Regions from separate parts of the Shewanella sp. SG44-6 genome, predicted to be linked through region 2. Evidence: riboswitches for the same ligand, from Rfam matches in the RefSeq annotation. Region 2 holds a riboswitch; the other holds the start of a gene.
The links. A riboswitch is a leader RNA that binds a small molecule or an ion and turns the genes downstream of it on or off. The one in region 2 is predicted to bind lysine.

Region 1: another riboswitch for lysine. It lies ahead of H5185_RS17150 (Na+/H+ antiporter NhaC family protein); the one in region 2 lies ahead of lysC (lysine-sensitive aspartokinase 3).

What each region holds. Positions count from the first base shown of each region.
Region 1 is NZ_JACJER010000115.1:7,352-10,785, forward strand. Features, by position in the region: gene H5185_RS17145 (electron transfer flavoprotein subunit alpha/FixB family protein) at 1-867, shown strand, start outside; lysine riboswitch at 1,226-1,442, shown strand; gene H5185_RS17150 (Na+/H+ antiporter NhaC family protein) at 1,525-3,081, shown strand; gene H5185_RS17155 (thymidine kinase) at 3,236-3,434, shown strand, end outside.
Region 2 is NZ_JACJER010000025.1:38,598-42,031, reverse strand. Features, by position in the region: partial or broken gene H5185_RS06770 (succinylglutamate desuccinylase/aspartoacylase family protein) at 1-534, opposite strand, end outside; gene lysC (lysine-sensitive aspartokinase 3) at 536-1,930, opposite strand; lysine riboswitch at 2,065-2,239, opposite strand; gene H5185_RS06760 (DUF3293 domain-containing protein) at 2,509-2,955, opposite strand.

The DNA of each region.
Region 1 (3,434 bases), on a different contig from region 2:
AAAGTCGTTAGCGCAGCTGCCGCCATTGGCGGTGATATTCATATACTGGTAGCGGGCGTTGATTGTTCTGCTGCGGTAACGGCAGCACAACACTTAGCCGGTGTGAGTAAAGTATTAGTTGCTGATGCAACTCAATATGGTGCTCAATTAGCGGAAAACGTTTCTAAGTTGGTCGTTGAGATTGCAGCTGATTATGAACATATCTTGGCTGCAGCAACCAGTATTGGTAAAGATACATTGCCTCGTGTCGCAGCATTGTTAGATGTTTCTCAAATTTCAGAAGTCATTGAAGTGGTCAGTAGTGACACTTTTGTGCGTCCTATTTATGCCGGTAATGCGCTGTCGACAGTGCAGAGTTTAGACGCGAAGAAAGTCATGACTGTGCGTTCAAGTGCATTTGATGCTGTCGCGTCAACGGGCAATGCTGAAGTGGTTAACCTAAGTCAAGCTATTGATGCTCGCACTGAGTTCGTGTCTCAGTCGTTAACTGAATCAGCCCGTCCAGAGCTAGGTAATGCAGGCATTATTGTCTCTGGTGGCCGCGGCATGGGGAGTGGTGAAAACTTTACTATTTTAGAACAGCTAGCCGATAAGCTTGGCGCAGCAGTAGGTGCATCTCGTGCCGCTGTGGATGCTGGCTTTGTGCCTAACGATTTACAAGTGGGACAAACAGGTAAGATTGTTGCCCCTGATCTGTATATTGCTGTGGGCATTTCTGGTGCGATTCAACATCTTGCCGGAATGAAAGACTCTAAGGTGATTGTGGCTATTAACAAAGATCCTGAAGCGCCTATTTTCCAGGTGGCAGATTACGGTTTAGTCGCGGACTTATTTGAAGCCGTTCCTGCATTAAATAATCTGCTTTAATGGCTTATTATTGACCCAAATTGAGTCATTAGCTTGTTTAACGTGTCGTTCTACTAGCCAATCGTTCAGATTAAAAGGTTTCTACTTGGTAAAGTAGGAACCTTTTTTATTGATATTTTTTATCATATGGATGTTTTTATGAGCAAAGGTGTCAGTCGGGTTATCCAGTTGCCGTTTTTGTATTCAGTGCGATAGTGTGCATTTGCATTAGAAACGTTAAACTAATGCTATTAAATTGTGGCTATAGTTAATAATATTGTTATTTGTGCTGTAGTTTAGGACTTTTTTGCTGGTATAGAGCGTGTGGTTTATGATTGTATGTGCGCGCTGTTTGTAATGGGCTATTTATGATTACAAATACAAAAGTAGAGGTGCATTGCATAATAGTCAGGTTGAATTGGGTGATGCCAATAATTCAACCTAAAAGGATGCAATGCCGAAATAAGTGAGGTGATCGCCCTCATTTGTTGGGCCAGTTCTCGAAAGGGGCTGTACTGTCATAGTGTTTTTATCTACGTGATAAAAATAATGATATTCATATTAAATGGATATTTCTGTGGAGTGCTACTAGATAAGTTAACCCATATACTTTCTGTGTATGGCGAGTCTTATTTCTAGTTTTTCTCTATTCGTATCCAACGAAGAAATAATTAAATTATGATAATAAGTTATGCCGATTCGGCACTTTCTGTTTTGCCACCACTTTTGGCAATTACACTGGCTATTTTAACCCGTAAGGTATTGCTGTCTTTGGGGTTAGGTATTATTTTTGGTGCCTTATTGCTGACCGATTTTTCATTGGTTGGCAGCAGCGAATATATTTTAAGTACAGCGAGTCAGCTCGTTTGGAAAGATGCTGCACTGAATAGTTGGAACGTATATATCTTAGGTTTTTTGGTTGTGCTGGGCATGATAACCGCATTGATCACCGTTAGTGGTTCTGCTCGTGCTTTTGCTGATTGGGCCAAACTGCGCATTCGTAATAAGCGCGATGCTAAGTTAATGACCATTTTTTTAGGCTGTGTAGTCTTTATTGATGACTACTTCAATAGTTTAGTCGTAGGTTCTATTTCAAGGCCTATCACGGACAGATACCATATTTCACGCGCAAAACTTGCCTATATTTTAGATTCTACCGCGGCACCGATTTGCGTTATTTCCCCGGTATCAAGCTGGGGGGCCTATATTATTGCGCTTATTGGCGGCATTCTAACTGCACATGGTTTTGCTGACTCAGGTCATTTAAGTGTCTTTATACAGATGATCCCGATGAACTTTTATGCCGTGTTCTCATTATTATTACTAGTGTGTGTGGCGACGTTCAGTTTAAACATAGGACCAATGCGTCAGCATGAATTAAATGCACTTCGTGGTGAGTTGTATGATGAATCAAAAGGCCAACCACCGGGAGCAGTTACTGATTTACCTGAAGCTGATACCGGTAAAGTGATTGGTTTATTTTTACCGATTGCGATATTAGTATTTGCGACCCTTTATTTTATGGTCTCTAGTGGGGCAGAAGCATTAGCGGCTAAAGAGCAGATGTTTAGTGTACTAGGTGCATTTGAAAATACTGATGTGAGTTCATCATTGTTTTTTGGTTCTATCGTCGGTTTGATTGCGACAGTGTTGTTGGCATTTCAACAGAAAGTAGAGCTGTCTATGTTGCTCAAAGGCATCTCTGTTGGTGCTCGTTCAATGTTACCCGCTATTTATATTTTATTGTTCGCTTGGACGATATCAAGTGTCATTGGTCAGCTTGAAACCGGTAAGTTCATGGCCAGTTTAGCAACTGATAATATTCCGTTTGCGCTATTGCCTGCCATGTTATTTCTATTGGCTGGGATCACCGCATTTTCAACGGGAACGAGTTGGGGAACCTTCGGTATTATGTTGCCTATAGCGGCCGATATGGCGATGGGAAGTGATAGCACCATGATGCTACCTATGCTAGCAGCTGTGCTTTCTGGTGCCGTATTTGGTGACCATTGCTCACCTATTTCCGATACCACTATTTTGTCATCAACGGGGGCGAGTTGCCATCATATCGATCATGTGGTGACCCAGCTTCCTTATGCACTTATCGCTGCATTGATTAGTTTCGTCGGTTATATTGTGCTTGGGTTTACGGGCTCGTTAATGGCTGGATTGATTTGTTGTAGTGCGTTGTTTCTTATCAGTATCCTAGTATTGTACTTTTGGGCAAAAAAGTAATGCTACATCCCGATACTTATGAGTAATAAGCCGATTGATTAAGCTTTGAAAAAATGCCGTATTCATAACGAATACGGCATTTTTGTTTGTTGTTGCGAAGTTAAAAAAGGTAATATGGACGATACTGACTGTCTAACCATTAGGACGCTATATTTTGGCGCAACTGTACTTTTATTATTCGGCGATGAATGCCGGTAAATCAACTTCGTTACTGCAGTCTTCTTATAATTATCGTGAGCGCGGTATGCATACCTTAGTGATGACAGCATCAATAGATAATCGATATGGTATTGGCAAAGTGTCTTCGCGTATTGGGATTGAAACCGATGCCCAGGTGTTTGGTAGTACTGACA
Region 2 (3,434 bases):
TACACGATTTAGGGCCGGTATGTAAATCAAGCACTATGTCGGCTTGGTGCGCCATGGTCTGTAAATTTACCGCCAGACGATGACCTGTTGAGATCCCAAAAGGTTGCGCTAAGCGCTTTTGGCATGCTTCCACTAACATCGAGCGATAAGCCTGAAACAAAGCGTTATCGGTTAAATGTTGGTGTTCGCGATACCAAGCTTGAACATCCACTTGGTGATCAAAATACTCTCGATTCCAATTAACACCTGTAATAGGGTCAAATCGTCCTAAGGTAAACTCGCCACTCTTCTGATTAATTCCTAGCGGATTAGCTAATGGCGCAAAGGTAATATTACCTAACACCTGATAACCTTCCAACAAGGTCATCAGTTGATAAATTACCGCATTGCCCATCAACTAATATGAACATTGGCCTGAATATAGACACTAGGCGCAGAACTCTCACTACCAATGAATGAATATAGCGGCACTGTCAATGCTTGCCCTGTCGCCAACTCCCCGACCTGTACAGACGATTGGATTGCTTTAGTCATCTCAACACTCAAACAGATTTTGATGTAAGGCATTAACCACTTGCGCCGCCTCAGATTCAGCCACCAACACACATAAATTATGTGGGCTAGCACCTTGACAAATCATCCGTACATTATGGTTTTCAAGCACTTTAAACACCCGGCTACAAATACCCGCCGTCGAGGCGATACGATTACCAATAATGGCGATTAAGGCTAAATTTTCTTCAACTCTGACACGACAATGCTGCGATAGCTCTTGTAATAACGATTCGCTTAATAATCCTTGCCCGCTTGAATCAGAACCCGTTTTATCCAGCGTTAGCGATACGTTTACTTCAGAAGTGGTGATTAAATCAACCGATATTTTATGCCTTGCTAAGGTTGCAAACGTTTCTGCTAAAAAGCCTTGAGCATGCAACATTTGTAAACTATGAAGATTCAATAAAGTTTGATCGCGGCGCAATGCAACGGCTCTAAAAACAGGGGTATCTTCCACTTGATGACGGATCCAAGTTCCCCCCATTTCAGGTGCTTTACTGGATCCTACAAACACCTGAATTTTTTGTCTAACTGCCGGTAAAATGGTCGCAGGATGCAATACTTTAGCGCCGAAGGTGGCCATCTCAGCCGCTTCATTAAAACTAATTTCTGCAATAGGGCGAGCATTAGGCGCAAGTCGAGGGTCAGTGGTATAAATTCCGGCAACATCAGTCCAAATTTCAACCGCTGTAGCACAGAGGGCTTCAGCAAGTAGAGCTGCTGAATAATCACTGCCTCCACGGCCTAATGTCGTAGTTTTACCACTGTCATCTGCGCCAATGAAACCTTGAGTGACAATGACATAACGTGCAAGTAACGGCTGTAAAAAATCACCTGACAATGTTGCTATAGCTTCAATTTGTGGTTCTGCACGGCCAAAATGACTGTCGGTACGTAACACTTGACGTACATCAAAATGATCGGATGCGGTGCCTTTTTCACGGATAACGGCTGAAAATAAAATCGAAGAACATTGCTCGCCCGTCGACAGTAATTCGTCCATCACCGCTTTGCTACGATCCAGCTCTAGCGATTCACTTAATACCGACATCCGGCTGAGAATTTTATCAATGCTGGCGGCCACGTCTTGAGGACGTCCTAATTCGTCTAGGATCGCATATTGAATTTTGGCGATTTGCTTAAGCAATATCAAACGACGTTCATCATTAACATTCGCTTGGGTTAGCTCAACTAATAAGTTAGTCACACCACTGGAGGCGCTCACCACCACCAAACGAGTAGCAGGATTCGCCAAAACGATATCGGCACAACGACTCATAGAGGCATAGTCAGCCACTGACGTGCCACCAAATTTGGCAACCACTAATTCTGAGCGATGACTCTCAGGCGCAACATTATCTGGGGCAAGGTTCATACAGACGCCTCCGCAGTTTGCGAAAGACAACAAAATAAGATGTGATTTACTAACATGATATACGCTCCGAACACACTACGTTCGAAGAGCCTGGTGCTAAGATAACGCACCCTTATAGAAGGGAAACAGCAATCATCACCAGAAGCTCTCCACCAAAAAAATAGGTGACAATCGTTAGGATTCAGCCTAAACGACCGATATCAATGTTTGCCAAACAAACTGATACCTCGGCGCTAATCTCCATCATAAGTGGTCATTGGACTGGCATCCTCTCACTTACTACCTAGTTAACGCTCCTCTTCTGTTCCTCCCTAAGGAGGGAGTTGAAAATAGCAACAAATACCCTATCAAGTCAATCAGCAAAAACAGTAAAAAACACAGTTCTGCTAAAAATCGTGAATATTTGATAATTCAGGCACAGCAATAGCGGTTATATAATTGTTCTAGATTACGAAATAAAAGCCAATATCAAGCTAAAAAAACATCATGAACGCAATATATCGAGACAATTAACGCTGTATTGTATCTTTTTATAGTGCAATGTATTGTTTAACCGTTTAATTGCTTGAATAAACTTATCACTCATCACGGATATGACCGCACTCTGGCAGTTCATACACCAAACGCAGTCGGTGATTAAACGCCCCCATAGCCACTTCCGGTTTAATGGTATCAAGACATGCAATCAAGGATATTAAACCTCTATTAACATAATAAATAGCATATTGATTAAACTCGCGACCAAGCTCAACAGCCTGTTCTTTATCAATAAAAATAGCCCAACTCTTTTCCATATGCGACAAATCAGGTGCCGCACCGACTAGCGCGCGATAGGGACGATTATATTGTTGGATTTTAGATTGAAGCTGGCGATCAAGTAAGCGATTTTGACTAGGAGAGAGCCTAGTGCCGAGGGGGTTATGAGCAGTAACAATTGCAAATGGGAAATCATCAGAAAGGCGCTGAGTGAACAAAAAATGAGTTGTTTGATAGTCATCCCACAATGAATCTATAACATTTTTCATAGTAAATTTTCGTCAATTAAGCCAAAAATAGTCTATCAGATAGCTTAAATATCTAAAAGGTTTGAGATCTAGATCACAAGAATAATATTTAAAAATCATTAACTATTATAATGTTATCAACATTAATCTTTTATGTACTTCATTGGTATATTAATTTTTTAACATTTAATTTGTTAACAAATACCTAAAACGAGTACAATACCCTCTACTCATTAATAAATCACTTTTAGCGAAGTTGGCTACATACACCTCAAAAGCTCAGCAAATATTGTTGAGAGTGTGGTGATTTATTGATGTAAAGTTTACAGTCGTACTAAATTTGTTCTACATTTGATAAAACATTCATACGATTAAATAAGTTTGCGATAGAAGGAACTATCTTTCTAAATGGCATTCATAGTAAGTAAGCTTAGTTATAACAAATTTACACCACTTTTTACATCATCATGCTTTAAGTGCAAACGCACATCATAGTGTCA